Regions from separate parts of the Halobacillus amylolyticus genome, predicted to be linked through region 1. Evidence: riboswitches for the same ligand, from Rfam matches in the RefSeq annotation. Region 1 holds a riboswitch; the other holds the start of a gene.
The links. Region 1 has a riboswitch for S-adenosylmethionine ahead of msrA (peptide-methionine (S)-S-oxide reductase MsrA). Riboswitches for the same ligand answer to the same signal wherever they lie in the genome.
Positions count from the first base shown of each region.

Region 2: it holds a riboswitch for S-adenosylmethionine, as region 1 does, so the genes downstream of both, MUO15_RS12045 (PLP-dependent aspartate aminotransferase family protein) here and msrA (peptide-methionine (S)-S-oxide reductase MsrA) in region 1, are expected to answer to the same signal.

Region 1 is NZ_CP095075.1:1,610,816-1,615,896, reverse strand. Features, by position in the region: gene MUO15_RS08500 (gamma-glutamyltransferase family protein) at 1-181, shown strand, start outside; gene MUO15_RS08495 (chromate transporter) at 218-799, shown strand; gene MUO15_RS08490 (chromate transporter) at 796-1,329, shown strand; gene MUO15_RS08485 (AIM24 family protein) at 1,622-2,317, shown strand; SAM riboswitch class I at 2,457-2,576, shown strand; gene msrA (peptide-methionine (S)-S-oxide reductase MsrA) at 2,700-3,173, shown strand; gene eutH (ethanolamine utilization protein EutH) at 3,454-4,551, shown strand; gene MUO15_RS08470 (hypothetical protein) at 4,575-4,817, opposite strand; gene MUO15_RS21915 (EamA family transporter) at 5,071-5,081, shown strand, end outside.
Region 2 is NZ_CP095075.1:2,335,877-2,340,957, forward strand. Features, by position in the region: gene MUO15_RS12035 (ABC transporter permease) at 1-310, opposite strand, end outside; gene MUO15_RS12040 (aliphatic sulfonate ABC transporter substrate-binding protein) at 335-1,318, opposite strand; gene MUO15_RS12045 (PLP-dependent aspartate aminotransferase family protein) at 1,338-3,125, opposite strand; SAM riboswitch class I at 3,253-3,361, opposite strand; gene MUO15_RS12050 (trans-sulfuration enzyme family protein) at 3,423-4,583, opposite strand; gene MUO15_RS12055 (NUDIX hydrolase) at 4,656-5,081, opposite strand, start outside.

The DNA.
Region 1 (5,081 bases):
GGTAGAGCCGAGCTTCCCTAGCCATGTAGCAGAAGCTTTAGCGAGAAAAGGCCATAAAATTGAAGTGCAGCTCGAGACTGGCGCTTTTGGACGCGGACAAATCATTTGGCGTGATAAACATACCGGAACGTTATTTGGCGGGACAGAATCACGCACAGATGGAACGATTTCTGCTTACTAAAGGTCTATAAAGGATTGATATGAGGGGGATGGGATTATGCAGCATTGGAATCTCTTCTTGGCCTTTTTTAGAGTAGGCATGCTTGGGTATGGGGGAGGTCCTTCCTCCATTCCACTCGTGCATAAAGAAGTCGTAGAAAAGTATAAATGGCTGTCTGACGATGATTTTGCGGATATTCTTGCATTAGGAAACTCACTGCCAGGACCGATTGCTACGAAAATGGCGGGTTATATTGGGTTTCGGGTCTCTGGGGTACTTGGCATGTTAAACGCTGTTCTTGCTACCATTATTCCCACAATCGCGATCATGATTGTTCTCATTACTTCATTAAATAGCTTTCGTGATCAGCCATGGGTGAACGGAATGACACAAGCTGTCGTCCCTGTTGTTGGTGTCATGCTTGCTAAACTTACCTACGACTTTATAAAAAAGGCAAAAGTTAGCTTAGGATGGTTAAATACAATCCTGCTAGGAGCAGGTTCCCTTATTTTAATAGAGTGGGCAGGGGTTCATCCGGGATTAGTTATTTTTGCCCTCCTTCTAGTAGCTTTGATTAGACCAATGGGCAAAAAAGGGGAAAAGTCGAAAGCTTATGTACGTAAGGAGCAATCATCATGATCTATTGGAAGATTTTTATTGCCTTTTTCATTCCTGGGATAGTGGGGTATGGAGGTGGACCTGCCTCTATCCCTTTAGTAGAGAACGAAGTGGTAGAACGTTTTAACTGGATGACTGTCAGCGAATTTAGCGAAATGCTGGCTATGGCGAACGCTTTGCCAGGCCCTATAGCTACAAAAATGGCTGGCTTCATTGGTTTTCAGCAAGGTGGGATAATCGGGAGCTTTATCGGGGTGTTTGCAACGGTGGCTCCTTCGTTAATCTTAATGATTGGGCTTCTGAGCCTATTGTATAAATTTAAAGACTCTCCTAGGGTTAAAACAATGACTGCCCTCATTCGCCCGTCTATTGCCATTTTGCTTGGAGTTATAGCCTTTCAGTTCTTCCGGAATTCGTACTTTTCTTCCGGAGCTCTGCAAACCATTCTGCTGATTGGCGTTAGCTTTTTTTTACTCGAGCGCGTGAAGGTTCATCCAGCCTTTGTCATATTAGGATCATTGATGTATGGAGCAATTTTTCTAGGATCCTAAATGGAGCACACCATTTAAGTGATGGTGTGCTTTTTTGTTCTTGAAGTTGACTGAGGATTCTACCCAAATACAGGACAATTATCTCCAAATTCAGAAGGTTTCTCCCCAAAATCATTGGGTTTCTGACTAAATCCAAAAAGTTTCTCCCTAAACTTGTCAGGATTCTATCAAAATCTAAAAAGATTCTTCCCTAACAGCAGTGAGGGGATAATTTAAAAGGGAGGAAAAGCACGAAACGTTTTGCCTTCCTCATTCGTATCAAGAACAGCACGAAATGGGGAGGAACCTTTAAATGAGCAATTATTCAATTGATCAATTCATTCAACAAACGAAGCAAGATGAAACAGAAAGTGAGTACTTTGAATTAGAAACACCGCGAATTCTTGAAGTCAATTTAATGGATGAAGTGTGGGCAAAATCAGGTTCAATGATCTCTTACAATGGCCAAATCAAGTTCGAGCGTGAAGGGATATTAGAGCATGGAGTTGGGCGCATGTTCAAGAAAGCTTTTTCAGGAGAAGGCAGCTCGTTAATGAAAGCACATGGCAGAGGTCGTCTATACTTAGCAGATCAAGGAAAGAAAATTACGATTTTTGACCTCGCCAACGAATCCATCACCGTTAATGGGAATGATCTTTTGGCTTTTGAACCAGGTATTGAATGGGATGTTAAGTTAATGAAAAAAGTAGCAGGAATGATGTCTGGTGGACTCTTTAATATTAAGCTTCAGGGCCATGGAAGAGTAGCGATTACTTCCCATTATGAGCCGTTGACTTTACTCGTTCGTCCTGGGGAATCTGTCCTTACGGATCCTAATGCAACGGTAGCCTGGTCAGGGCACCTCGAACCGGAGTTTAGAACAGATATCAGCTTTAAGACATTTTTCGGACGGGGAAGCGGGGAATCGATCCAAATGGAGTTTAAAGGTGAGGGATTTGTCATCGTTCAACCATTTGAGGAAGTGTACACGACGGGACGCAGTTCGTAAAAAATTATTTTTATCCATCAGTCATGTTGAAGAGGGCTTCAGCATAATTTTACAAACAGGAGAAAAAGTTGAGTCTTCACTCTTTACTTCGTTGGGAAATCGTTGTATCATATAAGATAACAAAATAAATAACGGAAACTTCTTATCCAGAGAGGCGGAGGGACTGGCCCTTTGATGCCCGGCAACCATCGAATCAATCCACGAGATTGAGAGAACGGTGCCAATTCCTGTAGGATGGTGACATTCTAAAAGATGAGAGGATCGTACGGAATATTACGACCCCTTTTCTTATACTGGATAAGAAAAGGGGTTTTTTGGTTTTAAAACCGTCAAACTCTCTTTGAAAAAGAAGTTCCGCGTTAAGAGAAGGGGAAGATGAGTTATGGCAACAGCTATTTTTGGTGCAGGGTGTTTCTGGGGTGTTGAGCCCTTTTTTGAGCGTTTTGATGGAGTAACTGCAACACGGGTGGGATACACAGGCGGTCACGCTGAGAACCCGACATATGAGCAAGTGAAAACAGGAACAACGGGTCACGCAGAAGCCGTAAAAATTGAATATGATCCAACTGTCCTCACATATGAAGAGTTGGTTAATATCTTTTTTGAGGCCCATGATCCAACAACCCGCAATAAGCAGGGCATGGACGTAGGTCACCAATATCGATCTGCTATCTTTTATACCAATGATTTAGAGAAGACGATTGCCAACGAGAAGATTAAGCAATGGGAAGCAAAAGGGATCTTTAAACGTCCGATTGTAACAGAGGTAGCAAAAGCTGAAGTGTTCTATGATGCAGAAGAATACCACCAAAAGTATTCACAAAAGAATGGATCAGTTGCGTGCGGAATCGGCTAATTAAAAATATGAGGGAGCCTTCCTTTTACTAAGGAGGGTTCTTTTTTATATCTATACATAGTGTTGAGGGAAGGTGAGCATGATTCATATTGTAACGGATAGGTATTCTTTTTTGTTTTGAGAGCGATGTCTTAGTTTTGTTGTGATCTGCTTGACGTGGATTGGTGGGCAAACATTTTCCGCTAACAATTGATGAACTTAAAAACGCTTGAAAGACTTGATCATAAAGGGCACAATCTTTAGTAGTTACTTATAATTGTAGGCGGTTAGGGGAGATACCATGTGGTTTAATGAGGGGTTACTCATAATCATGACGCTCTTTATGGTCATTGGAGCAATAGATTACTATCTTTTACATAACCGATGGGGTTTGGGTGAGAGTTTTTACAATGCGTTTATGATGATGGGGCCGCTTGCACTTGCGATGGTTGGAATTATTTCATTAGCCCCAGTTCTATCCGGATGGCTAGCCCCTATTATTACCCCACTGTATCAGTGGCTGGGAGTTGATCCATCGATGTTCGCTTCAACGATATTGGCGATTGATATGGGGGCTTACCAATTAGCAGAAGCCCTCGCTGCCAGTGATGATGCAGCGGTTTTCTCTTGGGCGTTCCTCGGTACGATGATGGGGCCTACGCTCGTTTTTACCATTCCAATTGCCTTAACAATGATTGCGAAAGAAGACTATCCTTATTTTGCAAAAGGGATATTAATCGGGCTGATTACAATTCCCATTGGTTGTCTTGCCGGAGGGGCTGTAGCCGGCTATGAGCTGGCGTGGATGATCCGCAATCTCATACCTACAGTAGTTCTAGCGGTGATAATAGGATTAGGATTATGGAAGTTTACCAATCTAACTATCCATTTATTTGCAAGGTTTGGCAAGTCAGTCGAGCTGCTGATCATCAGCGGATTAGTCCTAATTATTATCGAGACATTAACAGGCTTTACAATTGTTCAAGGGGTGGCTCCTTTAGAGGAGGGGGTAGGCATCGTGGGTCGTATCACGATCATGCTTGCAGGTGCCTATCCAATGGTTAGCTTTATTAATCGATCGGGACAGCGATTATGGGACAAATGGAGCGACAAACTTGGGATTAACTCGATAGCGATGACCGGATTCATCGCATCACTGGCCCACCATATTCCTATGCTAGCGACAATGAAAGATATGGATACAAGAGGAAAAGTGATGAATGCTGCGTTTGCGGTAAGCGGGGCATTTGTCCTTGGAGGCCATTTAGGGTTTGTAGCCAGTGTAAATAAAGAGGTGATTGTGGCTGTCGTCATCGGTAAGTTAGTTGCAGGCGGACTGGCTGCTTGGCTCGCGTGGTTCACAACCAGCCCTGCTGGGTTAAAGGAACAGTCAAGTTAAAGAGTTCCAAAATTCAAATAGCACTAAAAGATGAAAATAGCACATAGAATGGCTGTAATAACAAAGGTAATACTGTAGATGGTGGTTAATAAGCGAAAACTTGTTTTTTTGCCGTGATTTTGCAGGCTTGCCACTTCATCCTCTGCAGAATATCCTTCTGCCTCATATTTCGAAATGGTTTGGTTAACGTTCTTTCCAACATAAAGTGTTCCAACTAATGCTATGATACTGACGAGAATAATGACTGCCATTAAGAAAGGATACATGATCACCACTCCCTCTATTAGATTACCTTTATTTTACCTTATTAGTGGTTGTGATAACCATGCTATAAATTAAATAAATTGTATGTTTGATGAACATTTGCTAAGCCATTCAATTTAATGCATTTAGCAGTAGAGGTAAACTCTAGAAGATTCAGTTTTCATGAAAGGCAGAATTGTGTACAGTTAATAGAAGTGTGAGCCACACTTTACATAAGGGCTTGTGCTTTTTTGTTACAGGAAGGGAGGGATTAGAGTGAGAGTATA
Region 2 (5,081 bases), 730 kb from region 1:
TAGCAGCCCCTAAAATGGTAGCTGCAGCCATTCCTAATAGAAAGCCTGCAAATACACGGTATAAAGTGATCGATATGTGTCCCCATAGTTCACCATCTTGGGCCATACCTGCTATTTCCTCCAGGACAACAGAGGGAGCAGGAAGCAAGTAGGGAGCTACCCACCCACTTCTTGAAGCAATCTCCCAAATGATAATGAGAACGATAGGGAGGAGACTTCCTATAAATAAATTGGATGCAAACGGGTTAAAGGTTGTTTTCTCACGGCTTTTAACTGAAGGTCTGATGGTTGTTTCTGATTGACTTGACACCTCTTCACTCCTCCCTATATTCCCTTATTCGATAACTTCTTTTGCAAAACTTGGATTTACAAGTTCGTTCGTGAGTTCTTCTATTTTCACATCTTGATCAATGATCTCTACTTCTTTCAGCACTTCACCAGCGCCTTTAACCGTTTCTTTTAAGGCTTCTCCCGGAATAGGATCGGAAAAATCGTTCCGTTCCATTTCTTTTTTAGCTACGGCTAAATCAATATTCGCTTCTTCAGCTACTATTTTTGCCGCTTCCTCAGGATTTTCAATCGTCCATTTTCTAGCCTTTTCATAGGCTTCAATAACCGTTTTCACAACTTCAGGGTGCTGTTCAGCGTACTCTGAACGTACGTTTAGCGACCCGTAGGTGTTAAAAGTAGGTTCACGGTAAAATAACTTTGCATCAGATTCGAGCTCAAGCCTTGCCATGTGCGGATCTAGCCCAGCCCATGCATCAACATTGCCTGCTGACAATGCTGCTGCACCGTCGGCATGCTGCAAGTTCACGAGTTCAATATCATCTGGTGACATCCCATGTTCTTTTAACGCTCGAACTAAGAAAATGTATGGGTCTGTTCCTAACGTGGCAGCAACCTTTTTCCCTTTTAAATCCTCAACAGAAGAAATATTGGAATCACCATTCGTGACAAGCGCTGTCCACTCGGGTTTGGAGTATAAGTACACCGACTCAACCGGTGAACCATTCGCCTTTGCCATGAGTGCCGCCGCCCCTGCAGAGGAACTAAAGTCCACACTACTTGAGTTTAGGAATTCGAGTGCCTTATTACTTCCTTGACTTAAAACGAATTCGACATCAATACCTTCTTTCTTCAGTGCTTCTTCAGCCCATCCCTTTTCCTTCAAAACGAGACTTGTCGGGGAGTAGTAGGCATAATCAAGCGTCACTTTATCAGGTTTCCCACTTTCACCTTCAGCGTTATTCGAACAACCTATTAAGGTGATAGTCAGTAACAGTGCTAGGGTGGGTAATATATATTTAGTTTTCATCCATTTGCCTCCATAAAAATTAAATTTCACATGCATAGGTATCAATCGTGCCTCTTAGGCGCTGTGCTTCCTTGTAGGTGCAACGATTGTGCACCACTTGCAGTCCCGCTTCACTAGCAATTCGCGCTGCCTCCGGTGCAATGACGCCCTCTTGCAGCCAAAAGACCCCAGGCTTCACAGTTGCTGCCTCTTTAGCAATTTCAATTGCCGCTTCAGGACTGCGGAAAATTTGAACAACGTCCACTTTGAAAGGAATTGAGCTAATGTCTGGATAGGCTTTTTCTCCTAACACCTCATCTTCCCTCGGATTAACCGGTACAATTTGGTAACCTAGACGCTGCATTTTACGTGCCAACCGGTGGCTTGGGCGAGAAGGCTTCCCGCTTAACCCAACAACAGCTAAACGCTTCGGACGAGTCACTTGTTCTCCATCCTGCTCTTCGGTTACTTGTGCAGATTGAAGCGCCCATTTGATCACACCTTCATCGTTCTCAGTAATAGCTGAGCTGCCTTCTTTCCCAGTTGCCGTCGCAATCGCACGGTCCAAGTCATTCACAAGGTCCTTCACTGACTCTAAACCAACAGATAAACGGATTAACTCTTCTGATACACCACTTGCAGCGAGATCTTCAACAGATAACTGTTGGTGTGTTGTTGAGGCAGGATGAATGATTAGTGACTTCGCATCACCTACGTTTGCTACGTGTGACCATAAAGCAATGTTGTTAATTACTTTTCGACCTGCGTCACGGCCTCCTCTGATGCCAAAATTGACAATCGAACCATAGCCACCTTCTAAGTACTTACCAGCTAGTGAATGAGCAGGGTGCTCTTTCAACCCCGGATAGGAGACCCATTCAACATCAGGATGACCTTTAAGGTATTCTGCTAGCTCTAATGCATTATCGTTATGACGCTCGATCCGCAAAGGCAACGTTTCAAGTCCTTGCAATAGTAGGAAAGCATTTTGCGGGCTTAAGCAGGCACCCAAGTCTCTCAACAATTGAACGCGTAATTTTGTTACAAAGGCTAGTGTTCCGAAATCAGAGGCATAGCGGATGCCGTTATAACTATCATCCGGCTCAGTGAAAACAGGGAATTTGCCGTTTGTCCAGTCAAATCTTCCCCCATCAACCACAACACCTCCGATGGCTGTTCCATGCCCGCCAATCCACTTCGTAGCAGAATGAACAACGATATCCGCTCCAAATTCAATCGGCTTACAGGAATAAGGTGTAGCAAATGTGTTGTCAACAATCAGTGGTACACCGTGATCATGGGCAACTGCGGAGACCTTTTCAAAATCCAATACATGAAGACTCGGGTTACCAATTGTCTCAGCAAACACAGCCTTGGTTTTATCCGTTAAAGCATTGCGGAAGTTTTCAGGATCTTCAGGATCAACAAACCTCACTTTAATGCCGTATCGCGGCAGAGTATTAGCAAACAAATTATAAGTGCCTCCATATAAATTCGATGCGGCCACAATTTCATCACCTGAGCCTGCTAGATTTAAGATTGATAGAGCAATCGCTGACATTCCTGAAGCTGTCGCCACAGAAGCAACGCCGTTTTCAAGCAAAGCCATTCTTTTTTCAAAAACATCTACCGTCGGATTCCCGATTCTTGAATATATATTTCCCGGCTCATCAAGGGCAAATAAACTTTGCGCATGATCAGTATCGTGAAACACATAAGAAGTCGTTTGATAAATCGGTACCGCTCTTGAACCTGTAGTTGGATCTGGGGATTGCCCGCCATGAAGTGAGACCGTGCTTAAATCGTAGCTTTCAAATGAGTTTGTCATTTTTACATCCTCCTAAAGTTTTTAAATAAGATTTGAATAGCAAGAGGGCATCGGGGGCCGAAATAATTTTTGAAATACAAAAAACCCCCTCTTCGATAAGAAGAGGGGGTTGAATAATCATGTCCTCCTCTTATCTCTCAGATCAGTGATCTGTAGGATTTGGCACCTTTTCAAACCGATGTTTGAAGGTTGCCGGGCTTCACAGGGCCTATTCCCTCTGCCGCTCTTGATAAGAGTACTTGCTATTTAATTTGGCTATGGTTAAGAATTATAAGGTATAACAATTGGAAAAGTCAATCATTTTTGACTATTTTCTTTTACAGATTCATGAATGGCTTCCTTGAACTGAGCTATGATGTCCGCTGACTCTTCTATTCCAATGGAAAGCCTAATAACATAATCATTGACACCAATTAGGGCACGCTCCTCATCCGTCAATGCACGGTGTGAAGTTCGGATTGGATAGGATACAGTCGTTTCTAACCCACCAAGGGTCGGCGTCAATTTAATCCACCCTAAGGATCGAAAGAATTGTTCGATATCAACTTTTTTACTAAGTTCAATCGTAACAATCGCACCGTGCCCTTGCTCTGAAACGTATTCAGGGTAAAATACTTGGTCGACTAACTCATCCTGCTGTAAAGATTCCGCCAGTGTTTGCGCATTAGCGGATTGCTGTTTCATACGTAAACCAAGTGTCTTTACACCCCGTTGAGTTAACCATGCCTCAAAAGCACTGAGATTGGCGCCAAGCGCACTCACCTTTTGCTTCGCTTTTGCCATTAACTCTTCATTTCCAACGACGATCCCCGAAGTAACGTCACTATGACCGCCGATATATTTTGTAGCACTGTGCACAACAATATCGATCCCCTTTTTATAGGGCTGTAATAAGTATGGAGTGGCAAATGTATTGTCAACCATTGTGTACAAATCGTGTTCCTTCGCGAGACTTACAAGTCCTTCTAGGTCTTCTACTCTGAGAAAAGGATTGGAGACTGACTCTGTATAGAGCAATTTCGTATTTGGTTGAATCGCCTCTTCAACCTTTTTTTTATCGGCAAATGAAACGATTGAAACTTCAAAGCCAAAGCTCGTTAGCTCTTTTGTAATCAAGTGATGGGTCCCGCCATAAAGATCTTCTGCGGCAACGATGTGATCACCGGCTTGCACAACAGAAAGGATGCCTGCCAGAATTGCCGAGGTTCCAGATGAGGCGGCGACCCCAGCTTCTGCTCCTTCAAGATTCGCAACGGTTTGACCGAGTTCTTCTGTGTTCGGATTCTTCTCACGGGAATACGAAAACGAAGCTTCTCCAGCATAATAGCTTTCTAAGTGATCTAAGTCTTTAAATGTAAAGGAAGATGTTTGGTAAATCGGAGTTGATTTACTATTTAGTGCATCTCCCTGATTTATTTTGTTGTGTACAATACGTGTATCAAATGATTGATGGCTCATAAACTCTCTCCTTTTGCACTTGAATGCATCAAAGTATATCGATCAGCACAATATTCTGTCAATCACTATAGTTTAGCGGCTGCTTAAGATAGCCTGCACAACATATTGATAATAATCAAAAGGATGGGGGCAGAAACTCGAATGAGATAAATGGAGCTCTTCGCCTGTAAAGATAGATTCAGCCTGTAAACACGGACTTTTTTTGCAAATCATACTAAGAAAATCCTCAAGGTCAATCTGAACGACATCGCCAACCTCTTCATTAATCGTCAGCTTCATATGGTTTTCATATGGGAATAAATAAATATGACAGATTTCCCGATCCTTAATCGTCTTAAACAACAACTCTTCCTTGTAAAATCCACAATAATTTAATTGGCCCGCAGCCAGCCTTAAACCAAGCTCCTCTTCAACCTCGCGCAAACCTCCACGGATGAGGCTCTCTTCTGCTGCTATGTGGCCCGCAGCCGATATATCATATAGGGATGGGAAATCTTT